DNA from 3 places in the Streptomyces sp. NPDC102514 genome. Region 1 is predicted to be linked to each of the others. Evidence: riboswitches for the same ligand, from Rfam matches in the RefSeq annotation. Region 1 holds a riboswitch; each other region holds the start of a gene.
The links. Region 1 has a riboswitch for cyclic di-AMP ahead of ACZ60E_RS40450 (transglycosylase family protein). Riboswitches for the same ligand answer to the same signal wherever they lie in the genome.
Positions count from the first base shown of each region.

Region 2: it holds a riboswitch for cyclic di-AMP, as region 1 does, so the genes downstream of both, ACZ60E_RS37390 (M23 family metallopeptidase) here and ACZ60E_RS40450 (transglycosylase family protein) in region 1, are expected to answer to the same signal.
Region 3: it holds a riboswitch for cyclic di-AMP, as region 1 does, so the genes downstream of both, ACZ60E_RS35315 (C40 family peptidase) here and ACZ60E_RS40450 (transglycosylase family protein) in region 1, are expected to answer to the same signal.

Region 1 is NZ_JBVJLW010000024.1:4,694-11,567, forward strand. It holds gene eno (phosphopyruvate hydratase) at 1-1,276, opposite strand, end outside; gene ACZ60E_RS40450 (transglycosylase family protein) at 1,760-2,467, opposite strand; cyclic di-AMP (ydaO/yuaA leader) riboswitch at 2,472-2,642, opposite strand; gene ACZ60E_RS40455 (LysM peptidoglycan-binding domain-containing protein) at 2,862-3,764, opposite strand; gene ACZ60E_RS40460 (cytochrome P450 family protein) at 3,994-5,289, opposite strand; gene ACZ60E_RS40465 (globin domain-containing protein) at 5,461-6,681, shown strand; gene ACZ60E_RS40470 (nucleoside triphosphate pyrophosphohydrolase) at 6,868-6,874, opposite strand, start outside.
Region 2 is NZ_JBVJLW010000019.1:114,042-120,915, forward strand. It holds gene ACZ60E_RS37375 (DNA gyrase/topoisomerase IV subunit A) at 1-537, opposite strand, end outside; gene ACZ60E_RS37380 (M16 family metallopeptidase) at 1,128-2,492, shown strand; gene ACZ60E_RS37385 (M16 family metallopeptidase) at 2,489-3,877, shown strand; cyclic di-AMP (ydaO/yuaA leader) riboswitch at 4,125-4,280, shown strand; gene ACZ60E_RS37390 (M23 family metallopeptidase) at 4,293-5,066, shown strand; gene ACZ60E_RS37395 (GntR family transcriptional regulator) at 5,327-6,019, shown strand; gene ACZ60E_RS37400 (HPr family phosphocarrier protein) at 6,337-6,618, opposite strand; gene ACZ60E_RS37405 (bifunctional acetate--CoA ligase family protein/GNAT family N-acetyltransferase) at 6,791-6,874, shown strand, end outside.
Region 3 is NZ_JBVJLW010000017.1:68,169-75,042, reverse strand. It holds gene ACZ60E_RS35325 (ATP-dependent Clp protease proteolytic subunit) at 1-425, shown strand, start outside; gene ACZ60E_RS35320 (hypothetical protein) at 433-741, shown strand; cyclic di-AMP (ydaO/yuaA leader) riboswitch at 1,120-1,275, shown strand; gene ACZ60E_RS35315 (C40 family peptidase) at 1,279-1,752, shown strand; gene ACZ60E_RS35310 (DUF6328 family protein) at 1,950-2,444, shown strand; gene ACZ60E_RS35305 (ATP-binding protein) at 2,736-3,179, opposite strand; gene ACZ60E_RS35300 (helix-turn-helix domain-containing protein) at 3,440-4,309, shown strand; gene ACZ60E_RS35295 (DUF397 domain-containing protein) at 4,319-4,555, shown strand; gene ACZ60E_RS35290 (8-amino-7-oxononanoate synthase) at 4,536-5,708, opposite strand; gene bioB (biotin synthase BioB) at 5,952-6,874, shown strand, end outside.

The DNA of each region.
Region 1 (6,874 bases):
AGCGGGGGAAGGCCGAGCGGCCCGCGTACACCGCGGCGTCGTCGAGGATCTCCTCGATGCGCAGCAGCTGGTTGTACTTGGCGACGCGGTCCGAGCGGGCCGGGGCGCCGGTCTTGATCTGGCCGCAGTTCACCGCGACCGCGAGGTCGGCGATGGTGACGTCCTCGGTCTCGCCGGAGCGGTGGGACATCATGCACTTGAAGCCGTTGCGCTGGGCCATCTCGACGGCGTCCAGGGTCTCGGTCAGCGAACCGATCTGGTTGACCTTGACCAGCAGGGCGTTGGCGGAGCCCTCCTCGATGCCACGGGCGAGGCGCTCGGGGTTGGTGACGAAGAGGTCGTCGCCGACGATCTGGACCTTGGCGCCCAGCTTCTCGGTGATGACGTTCCAGCCGGCCCAGTCGTCCTCGTACAGCGGGTCCTCGATGGAGACCAGCGGGTACGCGGCGACGAGCTCCTCGTAGTACTCGGTCATCTCGGCGGCCGAGCGGGACTTGCCCTCGAACTCGTACTTGCCGTCCTTGTAGAACTCGGACGCGGCGACGTCCAGCGCGAGGGCGACCTGCTCGCCGGGGGTGTAGCCGGCTTCCTTGATGGCTTCGACGATGAGGTCGAGGGCCTCACGGTTGGAGCCGAGGTTCGGGGCGAAGCCGCCCTCGTCGCCGAGGCCGGTGGACAGGCCGCGGCTCTTCAGGACCTTCTTGAGGGTGTGGTAGACCTCGGCGCCCCAGCGCACGGCCTCGGAGAAGGACTCCGCGCCGATCGGCGCGATCATGAACTCCTGGATGTCGACGTTCGAGTCGGCGTGCGACCCGCCGTTCAGGATGTTCATCATCGGGACGGGCAGCAGGTGCGCGTTCGGTCCGCCCAGGTAGCGGAAGAGCGGCAGGTCGCTGGCCTCGGAGGCGGCGTGCGCGACGGCGAGGGAGACGCCGAGGATGGCGTTCGCGCCGAGCGAGCCCTTGTTGTCGGTGGCGTCGAGGTCGATCATCGCCTGGTCGATGAGGCGCTGCTCGGTGGCGTCGTAGCCGACGAGCTCCGGGCCGATCTGCTCGATGACGGCGAGGACGGCCTTCTCGACACCCTTGCCGAGGTAGCGGTTGGGGTCTCCGTCACGGAGCTCGACTGCTTCGAAGGCACCGGTGGAGGCACCGGACGGAACGGCGGCACGACCCGTGCTGCCGTCGTCGAGGCCGACCTCGACCTCGACCGTGGGGTTGCCTCGGGAGTCCAGGATTTCCCGGGCTACGACGACGTCGATGGACGGCACGAGCATCTCCTTCTGGGATGTGACACAAGCTGTGCCGGGCCGGAGGCCCGGTTGCGCGCAGGCCGTGGTGGCCCCGCGGGATGAGCCTAACCGGCTGCCGGGGATCGGCCAGCCCTCGACCGCCCCCTGGACAGAACCGAGAGGAAATTGTTTCCGAACGGAACAAAGACACGAGCGGAAAGAACAGGCAGAAAGAACAGCACAAAAAAGCCCCGCCCCGGTGCGTACGGGGGAACACGCACCGGAGCGGGGAGCCCGTGGGGGACGGGGGTGGCCCTCACGAGGCCCCCACTATGGAGGACACGGATGTGAGGGCGCTGTGGTTCAGTCGCGATTCGGATGTGGGCCGGACGTCCGGTCGAGGCCGAGCGGCCAGTGCCTCGACCGGAGGTGATGTCCGCGGTGATGCCCGCGGTCATGTCCGGGCCGCCGAAGCGGGGACGCGACCGATGAACCGCCGAGGGCGGGCCGGCCGTGGTGCGGCCGTCGTCAGCTGAGGTGCAGCTGCTGACCCGGGAAGATGAAGTCGGCGTCGTCGACGATGTCGTCGTTGAGCTTGTACAGCTTCGCCCAGCCGCCCTTGACCTTCTCCTTCGCGGCGATCTCGCTGAGGGTGTCACCCTTGACGACCTTGTACTCGCCGTCGCCCTTCTTGACCTTCTTGCCGGTCGGGGTCTCGACGGTCTTCTTCGCCGCCGGACGCTCCTGCGAACGCGAGGCGCGCTCCTCGGAGGACTGCGAGTTCTGCTGCTGCGGCTGCGTGGTGCTCTGGTTGGAGCCGCTGGAGCTGTCGGAGCCCGACGGGGCGGTGGAGCCACCGGTCGAGGCGCCGGACAGGCCCACGCCACAGCTCGGCCAGGCACCCTTGCCCTGGCTCGCGAGAACCTTCTCGGCGACGGCTATCTGCTGGGACTTGGAGGCCTGGTCGGCGGTGGAGGCGTACGAGCTGCCGCCGTACGCGGCCCAGGTGGAGGACGAGAACTGCAGGCCGCCGTAGTAGCCGTTGCCGGTGTTGATCGACCAGTTGCCGCCGGACTCGCACTGGGCGACGGTGTCCCACTCGGAGGCGGTGGCGGCGGAGGCTCCCGTGGCGCCCATCAGCGGGACGGCGACGGCGGCGGTGGTGACACCGGCCAGCGTGGCGATGCGGGTGGCCTTGGACGGGCGACGGTGCTTGCCCTTGCTCGAAAGCAGCATGAAGTGATCCCCTCACCGACGCCTGCGAGGTGAGCTGTCGGGTTCGGGCCGAGTGAGTTGCCCGGCCGCGCGACACTGCTGTCACGCGGCTTAACCCCAAGCCGTATCCGGTCTCGACGACCGGCTCCGGCACTTACCTTGGGTCCCCCGCTCCTGCCTACGGCGCTTTACGCGACGACTGTTCCCGTACGGCCGTTGGCAGGATTCGGCGTGCGACCGTCGGGGCTCACCAATGGCGAGCGGTCACGACCGTAGACACGGGCCGCGCCGAATTTCAAAGACGATCAGGGGTGTTGAGATCCATGTCTCAATTCGCCAAATCGGACATTCAGCGCGAACTGCCGCTGCTTTTCGCCCGATTCGGCGCCTTGATCACTACTTGCTCGACACTCGCTCAGCCGTCGACCGCGATGCGCTGACCGGGGATGATGAAGTCCGGGTCGGAGCCGATACTGTCCTTGTTCGCGGCGTAGAGCTCGCTCCACCCGCCGTCGATGCCAAGGGAGTCGGCGATGCTGGAGAGACTGTCGCCGGAACGGACCGCGTACGAGCCTTCGTCGGCGAGGACGCGTGAGGTGCTGTCGCTGCGCGAGGCGTGCCGGCCGGCGTAGTCGTCCGCACGGGGGGCCATGTCGACCTCTTCGGCGCTGCCGCCCCGGTGGCGGCCGGAACTGTCCGCGGCCTCGTCGGCCGAAGCGTCGTCGTTCTGGGACGACTTGTCCGAGTCGTCACCCTTCGCCTTGGTATCGGCGGACGAGCTGTCCGTTCTCTGTGACTCCGAGGCGGAGTCGTCGTCGGACTTCGCGTCGCCGTCCGTGGACGAGTCGGACTTCGCGCTGTCGCTCCCCTTTGCCGTATCGGCGTCGGCCGACGGGCTCGTGGCGTCCTCGGCGAGGCCTGTGTCGACGTCGGCGGAGCCGGAGTCCTGCGTCAGACCGGCGACGAGACCACAGGTCACCCAGGCGCTCGTCCCCTGACTGGCGAGGATCTTCTCGGCGACGGCTATCTGCTGCGAACGGCTGGCCTGGTCGGCGCTCGGCGCGTAGTCGAGGCCGCCGTTCTGCTCCCAGGTCTCCTGGCTCATCTGGAGTCCGCCGTAGAGCCCGTTGCCCGTGTCGGCGCTCCATGAGCCGCCGCTCTCGCACTCGGCGACCGCGTCCCAGGTCGTACCGCTGGCGGCACTCGCGCCGCTCGCACCGAGCAGGGGGATCGCGATGGCCGATCCGGCCACGCCGGCGGCGACGAGGAGCGCCGGGGCCTGGCGGGGGCGACGATGACGGCCGTTCCCGGAGAGCATGCGATTGCCTTTCGCGTGACAGCAAGGAATACGCACGGGGCACGGCGGAAAGCCGTGCTCGTGACTGCTGCGACGGGCGGACCTGCCGCATTGATGGGTGAACGTAGCGGCACTCGAACTCTTGTCACAAGTCGGTGCAGCGTAGATAACGTGAAGATCACAGAGTTGACGGAGGCTCACCTTCCGTCGCCTTCGGTGCTACGGCCGCCATGACTTCGGTCGACTTCCGTCAAGACTTCGCGACCGGGGTGAACTCCACCGGAAGCGTGCGCAATCCACGCATGATGAGCCCGCCACGCCACCTCAAATCGGCCGAATCTCCCGCCAGTTGCAGGTCGGGCAGCCGGGTCAGCAGCGTGGCCAGCGCGGTCTGGCCCTCCAGCCGGGCGAGGGGCGCGCCGAGGCAGTAGTGGATGCCGTGGCCGTAACCGAGGTGTTGGTTGTCACGGCGGGAGAGGTCGAGCGTGTCCGGGTCCTCGAACCGGTCGGGGTCGCGGTCGGCCGCCGCGAGCACGACGAGTACGGGGTCACCGGCGGCGATGTCCTGTCCGCCGACGCTGAGCGGTTCGGTGGCGAACCGCCAGGTGGCCAGCTCCACGGGCCCGTCGTAGCGGAGCAGTTCCTCCACGCCGGTCGCGAGCAGGTCCGTGTGGCCGGCCGCGAGGGAGTCCTGCAGCCGCTGCCGTTGGCCGGGGTGGGTGAGCAGCGCGTAGGTGCCGTTCCCGATGAGGTTCACGGTTGTCTCGAAACCGGCGAAGAGGAGGATGAAGGCCATCGCCGCGGCCTCGTTCTCGCTGAGGTGCTCGCCGTGGTCGGAGGCCCGGATGAGGCCGGAGATCAGGTCCTCGCCCGGTGCGGGCACGTCCGTGAGTTCCTGGCGCTTGCGGTGGATCAGCTCGGCGAGGTAGCCGCGCATCTTCTTGACCGACCGGGCGACACCGCCCCTGGGCCCGCCCCCGTGCCGGATCATCATCCCGGCCCAGTCGCGGAAGTCGTCCTGGTCCTCGCGCGGGACGCCGAGGAGGTCGCAGATCGCGTAGATGGGGAGCGGGAAGGCGAAGTCGTGGATGAGGTCCGCCTCGCCCTTCCCGGCGAACCCGTCGATCAGCTGGTCCGTCAGTTCCTGCACGCGGGAACCGAATTCGGCCACTCTCCGGGGTGTGAACGCCTTGCTGACGAGCCGCCGCAGCCGGGTGTGGTCCGGCGGGTCGATGTTGAGCAGGTGCGTCATCAGCTCGGCTTTCCGCTCCCCCGGAATGCCGGTCCTGCCCTTCGCGTGCTCGGTCCCGTCGTGATGGGCGGGGTTCTTGCTGAGCCGGCCGTCGGCCAGTGCCTGCTTGGCGTCCGTGTAACGGGTGACGAGCCATGCCTCCACCCCGCTGGGCAGCTTCGTCCGATGCACGGGGGCGTGCTCACGGAGCCAGGCGTACGCCGGGTAGGGATCGGTGGCGAACTCCCAGCTGAAGAGTTCGGGGACGGGCTGCCCCGTGGTCGGCGCGGGCGGCTGTGCAGGCGTTTCGGTCACTCCTCGACGGTATCGGCAGGGGCGGCCCGCACCCGCCCGGCGTCCTGCCGGCCCGCGCCCACCCTCCCGCGCCGACCGCGACCATGACCGCCTTACGTGTTTGATGACGGGCTGTCCCTAAATGTTCCCCCTCTTGACTGTCCGGCTCCCCCGCTATCTACATTCGCGGGCGTGGACCCCGAAATACTCCGGACCAGTTTCGCGGTCGTCGAAAGGCGGGCCGAGTTCGCGCTCAAGTACTTCTACTCGCATCTGTTCTGGCACCACCCCGATGTCCGGGCCCTGTTCCCGCTGGACTCCCCCGAGGACAAGGAACGCCAGCGGGACCGGCTGTTCACCGCCCTGGCGCTCGTCGTCGCCCGCCTGGAGGGGCCGGGACTCCACGAGTACCTGCGGGAACTGGGGCGCGACCACCGGAAGTATCTGGCGCGCCCCGAGCACTACACGGCCGTGGGAGACAGCCTGATCGCCGCGTTCGCCGCCGTGTCCGGGTCGGCGTGGAACCCGGAGGTGGAGAAGGCCTGGGGCGAGGCGTACGCGCTCGTCACGGACGCCATGCTGGAGGGCGCGGACGAGTCGGAGAGCCAGGGGCAGCCGTCCTGGTGGGACGCCGAGGTCGTCGACCGCACCGGACTGCCCGGGAGCACCGGGGGCGGGGACGACCTCGCCGTGCTGACGCTCCGTCCGGACCGGCCCCTCCCCCATCTGCCGGGCCAGTACGTGAGCGTGGGCAGCCCCCGGGTCCCGGGAGTCTGGCGCCCGTACTCCGTCGGCAACGCGCCCCGCTGCGACGGCACACTCGATCTGCACATCAGCCTCGTCCCGGGCGGTGCCCTGTCGCCCGAACTCGTCCGCCGCACCCGGGAGGGCGATGTCCTGCGGCTCGGCGCGCCGGGGGGCAGGCTGACGCTCCGTACGCCCGTGGAGCGGCCCCCCACCTTCATCGCGGCCGGTACCGGGTGGGCGCCGGTGAAGGCGCTGCTGGAGCAGTTGGGGCGGGCGTCCGGGGCGTACGACGAGGCGCGGCTCTTCGTCGTCGCCCGCGATGTCGCGTACCTCTACGACCGGGCCGTGCTCGACGGGTTGCGCACGCGGCTGCCCTGGCTGGACGTCACCGTGCTCACGCCCGCGCCGGGGCGGCCGAAGGCCCAGGCCACGGAGCGGTTGCTGACGGCTCTGGGGAACCGGGCGAACTGGGCTCGGCACGATGTCTATCTGGCGGGGCCGCCGGGGTTGGTGTCGGGGATCTCCTCCGTGCTTGCCGGGCTCGGGGTGGAGCCGGGGCGGGTCTTTTGTGACGAACTCCCGACCACCGGGCCGGAACGGGACCGGGACGGGTGTCGGGCCCTTGGGCCCGGAGCGTGGCTGCTGCGGCGGCCCCAGCCGCGGTGACGCTCCGCTGGGGGGGTGGTGTGTTGTCTGCGGGTCCGTCGTGGCTGGTCGCGCAGTTCCCCGCGCCCCTGAACGGCGGGGCTGCGCCCCGGCCTTGTACGTCGGGTGCGGGTTCGGTGGGGGTCGGGCGCGCAGTTCCCCGCGCCCCTTTGGGGCGCTGACCTGGAGGGGGTTGGAAAGGGACGGTCAGGAC
Region 2 (6,874 bases), on a different contig from region 1:
GACCAGGAGGTTCGGATACGCGGCCGGGAGGACCGACGGCTCCTGCTCCTGGCCGTCGTAGTTCGGGGCGAAGTCGACCGTGTTCTCTTCGATCGACTCCGTCATGAGGGAGGTGGCGTCGGCCATCCTCGCTTCGGTGTACCGCATGGCGGCCGGCGGGTCGTCGTTGCCCAGCGAACCGAAGTTGCCGTGGCCGTCGACCAGGGGCAGCCGCATGGAGAAGGGCTGGGCGAGGCGGACCAGGGCGTCGTAGATCGACGCGTCGCCGTGGGGGTGGAGCTTACCCATGACCTCGCCGACGACGCGGGCGCACTTCACATAGCCGCGGTCGGGGCGGAGCCCCATCTCGTTCATCTGGTAGACGATGCGGCGGTGCACGGGCTTGAGGCCGTCGCGGGCGTCCGGCAGGGCTCGGGAGTAGATGACCGAGTACGCGTACTCAAGGAAAGAGCCCTGCATCTCGTCGACGACGTCGATGTCGAGGATGCGCTCCTCGAAGTCGTCGGAAGGCGGGGTCTTCGTGCTGCGGCGGGCCATCGCTGCTGCGACTCCTTCACAGTCTTTGCCGGGGCATGAACGGGTTCTGACGCGGTCCATTGTGGACCGCAGTACTGACAACGCGGACCACGACCCGTCCGTACGGGCCTGTCGGGCCGGGTGCGCGATCGCCCCAACAGGCCTGGCAGGCCCCGATCGAGGCGGCCCCGGAGGCTCCACGAGCGCGACCCGCGGGTGCCCGCGGAGGTTTGAGGACGCTACCGCGTTCCGTTTCCACGGGGGTGGTGGAGGGGGCTTGTCGGGTGCGGGGCGTCCTGGTCGGCCGCGCAGTTCCCCACTCCTCTGGAGGGGTGCTTTTTGGGGAGCGCCCCTGGAGGAGTGCCCCTGAGGGGCGGCTCCCCGGAGGGGTACCGGGCTGCGGGCCTGTCGGCTGCGGGTCCGCTGTGGCTGGTCGCGCAGTTCCCCGCGCCCCTGAAAGACTGCGCAGTTCCCCGCGCCCCCTGGCGGGGCGCGTGCTCGCTCTCGGCGTACTCGATGCGGGAACTTCGCCAGCCGTCCGCGCGCTTGCATACAGTGGCACGACTAGCAGGAATCAGCAGTTTTCCGCGATCGAAGGGACGTACATGCCCATGGGTCACACGGCCACAGCCGAGGCCGGTTCCGGCGGCCTGACAGCGACCGAGCACCGCCTGGCCAACGGCCTGCGTGTGGTGCTCTCCGAGGACCACCTGACCCCGGTCGCGGCGGTGTGCCTCTGGTACGACGTCGGCTCGCGTCACGAGGTCGCAGGCCGCACCGGGCTCGCCCACCTCTTCGAGCACCTGATGTTCCAGGGTTCCGGCCAGGTGAAGGGCAACGGCCACTTCGAACTGGTCCAGGGAGCGGGCGGTTCGCTCAACGGCACGACGAGTTTCGAGCGCACCAACTATTTCGAGACCATGCCGACGCACCAGCTGGAGCTCGCTCTCTGGCTGGAGGCCGACCGCATGGGCTCGCTGCTCGCCGCGCTCGACGACGAGTCGATGGAGAACCAGCGGGACGTCGTCAAGAACGAGCGCAGGCAGCGCTACGACAACGTCCCCTACGGCACCGCCTTCGAGAAGCTGACCGCCCTCGCGTACCCGGAGGGCCACCCCTACCACCACACCCCGATCGGCTCGATGGCCGACCTGGACGCGGCCACCCTTGAGGACGCGCGCGCGTTCTTCCGCACCTACTACGCGCCCAACAACGCCGTGCTGTCGATCGTCGGGGACATCGACCCGGAGCAGACGCTCGGCTGGGTCGAGAAGTACTTCGGTTCCATCGCCGGGCACGACGGCAAGCCCGCCCCGCGCGACGGCTCGCTCCCGGAGACCATGGGCGGGCAGCTGCGCGAGGTTGTCGAGGAGGAGGTCCCGGCGCGCGCGCTGATGGCCGCCTACCGGCTCCCGGAGGACGGCACGCGCGCGTCGGACGCCGCCGACCTCGCCCTGACCGTGCTCGGCGGCGGCGAGTCGTCCCGGCTCTACAACCGGCTCGTACGCCGTGACCGCACCGCCGTCGCGGCCGGGTTCGGCCTGCTGCGCCTCGCCGGAGCGCCCTCCCTGGGGTGGCTCGACGTGAAGACGTCCGGCGACGTCGAGGTCCCGGTCATCGAGACCGCCGTCGACGAGGAGCTCGCCCGGTTCGCCGAGGAGGGCCCCACCGCCGAGGAGATGGAGCGCGCCCAGGCCCAGTTGGAGCGCGAGTGGCTGGACCGTCTCGGCACGGTCGCGGGCCGCGCGGACGAACTGTGCCGGTACGCGGTCCTGTTCGGCGACCCCCAGCTCGCCCTGACCGCCGTGCAGCGCGTTCTCGACATCACCGCGGAGGAGGTCCAGGAGGTCGCCAAGGCCCGCCTGCGCCCCGACAACCGCGCGGTGCTGGTCTACGAGCCGGTCGCCCCCGAGGAGACCGACGCGGCCGAAGAGACCGGCGCCGCCGACAACACCGACGAGGAGGCGGCCAAGTGACCGAGCTCGCCACGATGGAGTTCCACCCGCAGCCCCAGGCCGGCGAGGCCAGGCCCTGGGCCTTCCCGGCGCCCGAGCGCGGCACCCTGGGCAACGGCCTGACGCTGCTGCGCTGCCACCGCCCCGGCCAGCAGGTCGTCGCCGTGGAGGTCCTTCTCGACGCCCCGCTGGAGGCCGAGCCCAAGGGCCTCGACGGCATCGCCACGATCATGGCGCGGGCCTTCTCGGAGGGCACCGACAAGCACTCCGCCGAGGAGTTCGCCGCCGAGCTGGAGCGCTGCGGCGCCACCCTGGACGCCCACGCCGACCACCCCGGCGTACGGCTCAGCCTCGAAGTGCCCGTCTCCCGGCTGCCCAAGGCACTCGGCCTGCTCGCCGACGCCCTCAGGGCACCCGCGTTCGAGGACGGCGAGATCGAGCGGCTGGTGCGCAACCGGCTCGACGAGATCCCGCACGAGAGTGCCAACCCGGCCCGGCGGGCCGCCAAGGAGCTGTCCCGGCAGCTCTTCCCGGCGGACTCCCGGATGTCGCGCCCGCGCCAGGGCACCGAGGAGACGGTCACCGCGATCGACTCGGCGGCCGTACGCGCCTTCTACGAGAAGCACGTACGCCCCGCCACGGCCACCGCGGTCGTCGTCGGCGACCTCACGGACGTCGACCTCGACGCGCTGCTCGGGGACACGCTCGGCACCTGGACCGGCTCGCAGGCCCAGGCGCGTCCCGTGCCCTCGGTGACCGCCGACGACACCGGCCGCGTGATCATCGTGGACCGGCCCGGAGCCGTCCAGACGCAGCTGCTCATCGGCCGCGTCGGCGCGGACCGCCACGACCGCGTGTGGCCCGCCCAGGTGCTCGGCACGTACTGCCTCGGTGGCACCCTCACCTCCCGCCTGGACCGCGTCCTGCGCGAGGAGAAGGGATACACCTACGGTGTGCGGGCGTTCGGCCAGGTGCTGCGCTCCGCTCCGGACGGGACGGGCATCTCGATGCTCGCCATCAGCGGCTCCGTGGACACCCCGAACACCGGCCCGGCGCTCGACGACCTGTGGAAGGTGCTGCGCACCCTCGCCGCCGAGGGTCTGACGGACGCCGAGCGCGACGTCGCCGTGCAGAACCTGGTGGGTGTCGCGCCCCTGAAGTACGAGACCGCGGGCGCCGTCGCGGGCACGCTCGCCGACCAGGTCGAGCAGCACCTGCCGGACGACTTCCAGGCGACGCTGTACAAGCAGCTCGCCGCGACCGGCACCGTGGAGGCCACCGCTGCCGCCGTGAACGCGTTCCCGGTGGACCGCCTGGTGACCGTCCTAGTCGGGGACGCCGCGCAGATCGAGGAGCCCGTCAGGGCCCTCGGCGTCGGCGAAGTCAGCGTCGTGACGGCCGAGTAGGGATCCGCGACCGGGCAGGGCCCGCGATCGGGCGGGACCTGTTCACGGTCGGGGCCCGGGTGACTGGACGAGTCACCCGGGCCCTTTTCTGTCCTTCTCCGTCCATGGTTTGTCCGTATTGCAGGGAAGTTGCCTGTCTGCCCTGTGGCATGCGCTACAAAAATGGTGATCCGTTTGTCTATTGAAAGAGGCGCCGCTTAGCGTCGGTCCGGCTGTTCGTCAGGCACTGCGCCGCGTCCGCGGCACCGGACAGTCATCGCCGAGTCCCCGTATGGCGCGAGCCAGGGGAGCCGGGGACCCAGGTCCCTGGGGTGAATCGGACGCCCTTCCCGAAGGGGGTCCGTAGGAGACCTTCCTGCTCCGAACCCGTCAGCTAACCCGGTAGGCGAGAAGGAAGGAAAGGACCAGCCACTTCATGGCGTTCACCCGCGCCACGGGGAAGCACCGTCTTCCCAGCCGCATGACGCGCACCACCCGCAGGACCGTCGGCGTCGCCGCCCTGGCCACCACCGGTGTCGTGGGCACGCTGGCCGCCCCGGCGTTCGCCGCCGAGAGCGAGATCGAGCAGACGGGCCCCCTCAAGGCCGTCACCATGGGCGACTCGGTCGCCCACGAAATCGACGCGCAGGCCGTCGCCCAGCGCCAGGCCGCCGACCAGGCCGCCGCCCGCGAGAAGGCCGAGGCCGCCGCGAAGAAGCGTGCGGAGGAGGCCAGGGCGAAGGCCGAGAAGGAGCGCGAGGCCAAGGCCCGTGCGGCCCGCGAGGCCGAGCGCAAGCGCCTCAACGCCTACACCGCGCCGATCACCGGCTCGTACGTCTCCACGTCCTACCAGGCCGGCGGCGGCATCTGGTCCTCCGGCAGCCACACCGGCATCGACTTCCACGCCGCCAGCGGCACCGCCGTGCACGCGGTGGGCTCCGGCACCGTCGTGGAGGCCGGCTGGGGCGGTTCCTACGGCAACCAGATCGTCATCAAGATGGTCGACGGCACGTACACCCAGTACGGGCACCTCTCGTCCATCGGTGCCTCGGTCGGCCAGACGGTCACTCCGGGGCAGCAGATAGCCCTCTCCGGGGCGACGGGCAACGTCACGGGGGCGCACCTGCACTTCGAGGCGCGGACCACCGCCGAGTACGGCTCCGACATGGACCCGATCGCTTACCTCCGCGGGCACGGCGTGAACGTCTGACCGCACGGCACCCGCCGCCGCGGTTCCGCGCGGCACCGCATCTCCGTCGTAGGCCCCGGCTCACCGAGCCGGGGCCTACGCGCGTTCGGACGGCTTCCGGTCACTTTCGTACCGGACGACCGCCTGTTCAGAAGCCCGGTGTGTCCAAAAAATATCCATGGATTCCCGGCTGCCTTCGGAATTTCCCGTTCTCTGCAATAGAGTCACCGAACAAGCGTCAATCGACCGCGTTTCGCGGGGATTAAGGCGGAGGTCCGGTCATGCGTATTCCCGCGCGCTCGGTATGCACGGCGATCCGGGACGACATCGTCGCGGGTGTCTACGAGCGCGGCAGCCGGCTCACCGAAGAACTGCTCGCGCGCCGCTACGGCGTCTCGCGGGTCCCCGTGCGCGAGGCGCTGCGCACCCTGGAGGCGGAGGGCTTCGTGGTCACCCGCCGGCACGCGGGCGCGTGCGTCGCGGAACCCACGGAGCAGGAGGCCGCCGACCTCCTGGAGATGCGCGTGCTGCTGGAGCCGCTGGGCGCCGCCCGTGCCGCCCAGCGGCGCACCGAGGCCCATCTCAAGGTGCTGCGCGGCCTGGTCAGGCTCGGCCAGGAGCGGGCCAGGCGGGGCAACAGCGAGGATCTGCGCTCGCTCGGCGGCTGGTTCCACGAGACGCTCGCGCAGTCCTCGGGCAGCCCGGCGCTGACCTCGACGCTCGGCCAGCTGCGGCACAAGATCGCCTGGATGTACTCGGTCGAGGCGCCCGCGCACCCCGCCGAGTCCTGGACCGAGCACGGGGCCATCGTGGACGCCGTGGCCCGCGGTGACAGCGACCGGGCCAGGGCGATCACGGCGCTGCACACGGAGCGGGCGATGTCCGCGCACCGGCTGCGTTTTCCCGGCGGGGACCGCGCCGAGCGTGTGAGGACTTCGCAACATCCCGTAAACACAGCGGGCCTGCGGCATTAACAGAAGCACCGTATACAAAGAGAGATATTCGGCAGGGCCCTATTTCCGGTGCCCTTTTCTTCCGCGTGCCCTGAATTGTGGAGCACGTCATTTCAGTGCGCGCGGAAGCGGGTGGAGGCGGGCGGAAATCAATACGCCGCACGCAGGAAAAGAACGGCCCCGGCCCCGTACGCTCCCGGACGCGCGAACGGCGGAGCCGCGTCGCCCGGGGTGTGGGTGACGCGGCTCCGCCGTACGGGGACCGATGGGGTCCGACGGAGTCCGGGGAGACCCGAAGGGTCCCAAGAGGTCCCAAGGGGTCCGAGAGGGCCTGAGGGTCAGACGGTCTCGGGGAGTTCGTCGAGGCCCTCGGCGACCAGCTTCGCGAGGCGGTCGAGCGCGGCGTCCGCACCCTCGGCGTCGGAGGCCAGGACGATCTCCTCGCCGCCCTGGGCGCCCAGGCCGAGGACCGCGAGCATGGACGCGGCGTTGACGGGGTTGCCGTCGGCCTTGGCGATCGTCACGGGGACGCCGGTGGCCGTGGCCGCCCGGACGAAGATGGAGGCGGGACGGGCGTGCAGGCCCTCGGCCCAGCCGACGTTGACGCGGCGCTCAGCCATGTGATGCTGCCCTTCAGGTGTCAAGGTTGTCTAGACCAGTGTTCCATACGGTGAACGGTGAGGCGTGCCGTGCGCGGGTGCGGGCCCGGACCGGCCCGGGCCCCAAGACTGCCCCGGGTCCCCGCCGGGCGCGAACCCGCCGTTGTCGGACCCGAGTCGTACTCTGGGCCCCATGCAGACCCCGACGGACCGGCACGAGTACCCCGCTCACTGGGAGGCCGACGTCGTGCTGCGCGACGGCGGCACCGCGCGCGTC
Region 3 (6,874 bases), on a different contig from region 1:
CGGCCGTCTACGACACGATGCGGTACGTCAGCTGCGAGGTGGAGACCATCTGCCTCGGGCAGGCCGCGTCGGCCGCCGCGGTGCTGCTGGCCGCGGGCACACCGGGCAAGCGGTACGCGCTGCCGGGCGCCCGCGTGCTGATCCGTCAGCCGTACCTGTCCGAGCCGGTCCAGGGTCAGGCGTCCGACCTGGCCATCCAGGCGGACGAACTGCTGCGCACCCGCGCCCGGATGGAGGACATGCTCGCCCGGCACACGGGGCAGAGCCGGGAGCGGATCGGCGCGGACATCGAGCGGGACAGGATCCTCGACGCCCGCCAGGCCCTGGAGTACGGGCTGGTCGACCGGATCGTCCCCAGCCGCACGGCGGCCCTCGGCGCGTCCGACGACGCATCAGGCACGTCCGACACACCCGGCGTGGGGTGATCCGCCGATGCTTCCGCCCGAGTTGCCCCCGCTGCCGGCCCTGACGCGGGCCGAGGCCGAGCTGATCGACCGCTATCTGGAGGTGGTCGACCTGCTCGGCCGGATCAACCCGGCGCACTCCGGCGACACGTACCGCGGACTGCGCGCGGCCCAGGCCCTGGTCGGCAGGGCGACCGCGCTGCGCGACGCGCTGACCCTGATGCACCAGCGGGGCGAGAACGAGTTGCACGCCGCAACCCTGGCGCGGGCCCTGCGCGTCCTCGACGGTGAGCGCAGAGCGGGCCGGGTCGCCCTGCCGCCCGGCTCCGACACCTGACGTACACCCACCGGTCCGGCCTCACGCAGGCACTTGACGAGGCGTCCGCACCGGAGTTGAAACGGACCAGAAGGCGTACCCCCGGTTGGCGTAGTCGAGGCTGCTCCCACAGGCCCCCGGGAGTTGCGCAACGCGCGTACGTCCGAGGCGGAATCAACCATTCCGGTGCTGGTGCGGGGGTCCTTGAGGCCCTCGACGCCCACCCGTAGAAAGGGCTGTCCACCCGAACGGGTGAGTGGTGAGTAAGCCCACAAATCGCCGATTCCGCTCGGCTTTTGGGACATCAGTGCGTCAAGATCCCTGCGACGACAAGCCCCCGCCAGAAGCGGCGGGGCGGTCCGGGCGGACGCCGAGTCCTGCCGCTGCCCGGATGACCGGTCGACAGAAGTGCATCGGCAGGAGTGGAGGACCCGAGCATGACGGGCCGCCGGAGAGATCCGAGTGGCCCTTGGGGTGAAGCCGCAGCCGCGGCCGGGCAACTTCGCCAGCCCGAATCCGACAGGTCATCCTTCACAGGCGGCTGACGAAGGGTTGCGCATGACTGCGCTCAATCGTGTCCCGTCGCTGTTCAGCAGGGCCGGTACCGCATCGGTTCTCACCATCGCCGCCGTAGGCGGCGGCATAGTGGCCCCTGGCTTCGCGTCCGACGCGGAAGCGGCCACCCCCGCGACGAAGGCACTCAAGGTGGCGGCCTCCAAGAAGGGTTCCCCGTACAAGTACGGGGCCACGGGGCCCAAGCGCTTCGACTGCTCCGGCCTCACGCTGTACTCGTTCAAGAAGGCGGGCAAGAAGCTGCCCCGCACGGCTGCGGCCCAGTACAACAAGACGAACCACGTCTCCTCCTCGAACCGCAAGCAGGGGGACCTGGTCTTCTTCCACTCGGGCCGGAACGTCTACCACGTGGGCATCTACGCCGGGAAGGGACGGATCTGGCACTCCCCGAAGACCGGGGACGTGGTGAAGCTCCAGAAGATCTGGACCAAGAGCGTCTGGTACGGCCGGGTCAGGTGATCCGCCCACGGGGTGGCCCTGGCGCTCGGATCGCCACGGCCACCCCGTGAGGGACCCGGCCCGACGGCCCGCGAGGGGCCCGGCCCGCCGCCCGTGAGGATTCCGGGCATCACACCCGTGGGAGACCCGCTCGACGCCCGTGAGGGACCTGGGGCCTCAGGCGTGAATTCGGGCGCTGAATGGTTACTCGTTCACTCATGGACGATCCGCACCACCACGAGGAGCGCGACGAGACCCGCCTTGAGCGCGCCGACCGGAATTTCCTCGAACTCCTCCAGGAGCTCCGGGTCACCCAGACGGGCGTCCAGATCCTCTTCGCCTTCCTGCTGACGCTCGCCTTCACCCCGCGGTTCCCGTCCCTCGACACCGTGCAGCGCACCACGTACGTCGTCACCCTGCTGCTCTCGGTCCTGGCGGCCGCGCTCTTCACCACCCCCGCCGCCCTGCACCGCCGGCTGTTCCAGCAGGGCGCGAAGCCTCAGGTCGTCGACGCCTCGTCCCGGCTCGCGCAGATCGGTCTGGCCGTGCTCGCGCTCGCTCTCACCGGTTCCGTGCTGCTCGTCGTGGACGTGGCGGTGGACCGCACCGAGGGGATCGTGGCCGGGGCGACCACTCTGCTCCTGTGCGTGGGGCTGTGGGAGGTCCTGCCGTATCTGCTGAAGCGGGCCGCGGACAAGAATCCGGACGTCTAGGACCTGTCCGGTCGATCACGGCGAAGACGCGGGGTGTGGCACGCACATCTGCGGCGTTGTCGTCGGTTGCCGACGCTCCGCGTCGACGCCCTCCTCCGCCTTGCAGCTGCACGCACCACACCCCGCTCACCGGCGCCCACAAGGCACCGCAGCTTCCCTTCGCCGTGATCGACCGGACAGGTCCTAGGCGTTCCGCCGGACGTCCGGTGCGTTGTGCTTCGTGCTGTGTGGGTTGTCCGCGGGCTCGTCGTGGCCGGGCGCGCGGTTCCCCGCGCTTCTTCGGGGCGGGCCCTACTCGGCCCGGACCGGCTGCGCCGGGGCCGTCCAGGGGAGCATGATCGACACGGTCTTGCCGCCCTCGCTGGTGGCGCGGACCGAGAGCTTGCCACCGGATTCCGCCGTCAGCCAGCGGATGATCACCATGCCCCGGCCGTTGTCCTGCTGGACGGCGGCGGGCAGCCGTTTCGGGAAGCGCGGGTGGCTGTCGGTCACACCGATGCGCAGTTGTTCGTCACGGTCGAGTTCGATGTCCACCGTGAAGGTGGGTGACAGTCCGAAGGTGTGCTGTACCGCGTTCGTGGTGAGTTCGGAGACGATGAGCCGAACGGTGTCGGCGGTCTCCGAGTCGGACGGCAGTCCCCATTCGGCCAGCACGTCGGTGACATACGTACGGGCGACGGAGACCGAAGCGGGATCGCTCGGCAGAGTGACGGATGCTTCCTGGTGGTCTGCCATGCGACGTCGTCCCTTTCCCACGGGACCGGGGTCCGACCGAAGCGGATGACTTCGAGACGGTCCCGGACTGGTGCTTGCGCCAGAGTGCCACTACCTCGGCGTTCGTGGTGCCGATCCACCAAGATATGCATATATCTGTCGCTCGAAGCGGTGAACTCTGCGACCGTCGACCGTATTTGGGCGGGCAACTGGTTTGTCCTCTACCGTCGGCGTGACGCCGGGCGCTGCAGCGCTTGCGCGACGGTCGGAAGGAGACGGCCATGCAGTACGGCCCCGCGGTGCGCCGACGTAAGCTCGGCGCCGAACTGCGGGCCCTGCGCGCCCGCGCGGGCCTCACGAGCGGCGAGGCTGCGCGCCTCGTGGGCTGGCACCAGTCGAAGGTGAGCCGGATCGAGACCGGCCGCAGCGGGGTCAAGCCCGCCGACGTGCGGCGACTCCTCGACGCGTACGACGTCCGGGACCCGGAGCTGCACGAGTTGCTCGTCGTGCTGGCGGGCGCGGACGGCGACGGCCGGCACCACTGGTGGCACGCCTACCGGGGCCTTCTGCCGTCGACGTACAGCGATTTCATCAGCCTTGAGGCGCAGGCGGGCGCGATGCGCACGCTGGAGAACTCCGTGGTGCCGGGCCTCCTGCAGACACCGGAGTACGCCCGCGCGGTGACACGGGCCGCCCTGGACGGGGTACCCGACGGCAAGATCGACGCTCTGGTCGAGATGCTGGTGAAGGTGCGCCTCGCGCGCCAGGAGGTGCTGCGTTCGAACAAACCGCTCCGACTGAGTGCCGTCCTGGACGAGTCGGTGTTGCGGCGGACCGTCGGTGGACCGGAGGTCATGGCACGGCAGTTGGACCGGCTGCGGGAGGCCGCGCACCTCCCTCACGTGCGAATTCAGGTGCTGCCCTTCGGAGTTGGGGCTCACATCGGAGTCACAGGTCCCTTTGTTATTTTTTCGTTTACGAACAGATCTGATCTGGATGTGGTTGTTCTCGACCACTTGACGAGTAGCCTTTATCTCGAACAGAGAGAGGACCTCCAGTCGTACGAGGAGGCCTTCACCTCCCTTCAGGGCCAGGCCCTTTCGCCCGAGGACACGTTGGATTTCATCGCCGGTGTAGCTGACGGCGCATAAGGAGGCACCATGCCCGCCACGCCTCGGTACGTACCTTCCAGCACCCACCCCAGCGCTCATCTGCACGGTGTGCGGTGGCGGCGCAGCAGCCGCAGCACGGGAATGAACAACTGCGTCGAGACCGCCCGGCCGGACTCCGGCCCGTGGGCCGGACTGCTCGCGGTGCGCGACTCCAAGAACGCGTCGGGGCCCGCCCTCCTCTTCGCGCCCGCGGCCTGGGAAGGCTTTATCGGCGCGCTTCGATGATCACGCCGACGGCCCGCTCGACCTGCCGGTCGGTGAGATCCGCGCGGGCCGTGAGCCGCAGCCGTGAGATGCCGTCCGGCACCGACGGGGGACGGAAGCAGCCGACGGCCAGACCCGCCGCACGGCACTCCGCGGCCCAGCGCAACGCCTGCTCCGGGGAGGGCGCGCGCACGGAGACGACCGCGGCGTCGGGCCGTACGGCCTCGAGACCCCCGGCCGTCAGGCGCTCGTAGAGAGCGGTGGCCACCGCACGCGCGCGTGCGGCCCGTTCCGGTTCCCCGCGCAGCAGCCGCAGGGCCGCCAGGGCCGCGCCCGCCGCCGCGGGGGCCAGGCCCGTGTCGAAGATGAACGTGCGGGCCGCGTTCACCAGATGGTCGATGACGTGGGCCGGTCCGAGGACGGCGCCGCCCTGGCTGCCGAGCGACTTCGACAGGGTGACGGTGGTGACGACGTCGGGCGCGCCCGCGAGTCCCGCCGCCCACGCGGCACCCCGCCCGCCGTCGCCGATGACACCGAGACCGTGCGCGTCGTCCAGCACCAGCGCCGCGCCCGGCCTGCCGGACTCCCCCGCCTCCCCCGCTTCCCCCGCGTCCCGGCAGGCCGCGGCCAGTGCCGTCAGCGGGGCCGCGTCGCCGTCCACCGAGAAGACCGTGTCGGAGACGACGATCGCGGGCCCGGTCCGCGTGTCCAGCGCCTTGCGGACGGCGTCCGGATCGGCGTGGGCGACGACCTGCGTGGTGCCGCGCGCGAGCCGGCAGCCGTCGATCAGCGAGGCGTGGTTGCCCGCGTCGGAGACGATGAGCGAGCCGTGCGGCGCCAGCGCGGTGACGGCGGCGAGGTTGGCCGCGTAGCCGGAGGAGAAGACGAGGGCGGACTCGAAGCCGCAGAACTCGGCCAGTTCGCGTTCGAGTTCCGCGTGCAGTTCCGTGGAGCCGCTGACGAGCCGGGAGCCGGTGGCGCCGCCGCCCCAGGTCCGGGCGGCCCGCGCGGCGCCCTCCGTGACCTCGGGGTGCCGGGCCAGGCCCAGATAGTCGTTCCCGGCGAGGTCGAGGAGCGGGGAGTCGGCGGGGCGCGGACGCAGCGTACGGACGAGTCCGGCCCGGGAGCGCGCCCTCGCCTGCTCGTCGATCCACTCGAACGGCGATCGGGCCATGTGTCCTCCGGCCATGAGGTAGGGGTGGGTGCGGGTGTCCCATGGGGCCCCGACACACGACTTTCCGCCCGGCCGTCCCCACTGCCTTGTGCAGACCACGCACAGCCGCCTTTTGTAGGCAACGCACAGACCCTAGCCGGACGGCCAGCCACCCATGGTGTGGCAATGCCCACACGTCGACCGCTCTCTGTTGTCTGGTTCCTCCTTGGCCCGGCGCGGTCGGATAGGCCAGGATCGGATCTCATGGACCTGCTGAACACGCTGCTGGACAAGGGGCTTCGGCGCGAGCTGCCGACCCGCGACGAGGCACTGGCCGTGCTGGCCACCTCCGACGACGAACTCCTCGATGTGGTGGCCGCGGCCGGCAAGGTACGCCGCCAGTGGTTCGGCCGACGGGTGAAGCTGAACTACCTCGTCAACCTCAAATCGGGTCTGTGTCCCGAGGACTGCTCCTACTGCTCGCAGCGGCTCGGCTCGAAGGCCGAGATCCTGAAGTACACCTGGCTCAAGCCCGACCAGGCCTCCGAGGCCGCGGCGGCCGGGCTCGCGGGCGGCGCCAAGCGGGTGTGCCTGGTCGCGAGCGGACGCGGTCCCACCGACCGTGACGTCGACCGGGTCTCGGACACCATCAAGGCGATCAAGGACCAGAACGAGGGCGTCGAGGTGTGCGCGTGCCTCGGGCTCCTCTCGGACGGCCAGGCCGAGCGGCTGCGCGACGCGGGGGCGGACGCCTACAACCACAACCTGAACACGTCCGAGGGGACGTACGGGGACATCACCACCACCCACACGTACGCCGACCGGGTGGACACGGTCCAGAAGGCGCACGCGGCCGGTCTGTCCGCCTGCTCCGGTCTGATCGCGGGCATGGGCGAGAGCGACGAGGACCTCGTCGACGTCGTCTACGCGCTGCGGGCCCTCGACCCGGACTCGGTCCCGGTCAACTTCCTGATCCCCTTCGAGGGCACCCCGCTCGCCAAGGAGTGGAACCTCACCCCGCAGCGGTGTCTGCGCATCCTCGCGATGGTCCGGTTCGTCTGCCCGGACGTCGAGGTGCGGATCGCGGGCGGCCGCGAGGTCCATCTCCGTACGATGCAGCCCCTCGCCCTGCACCTCGCCAACTCGATCTTCCTCGGCGACTACCTCACCAGTGAGGGCCAGGCGGG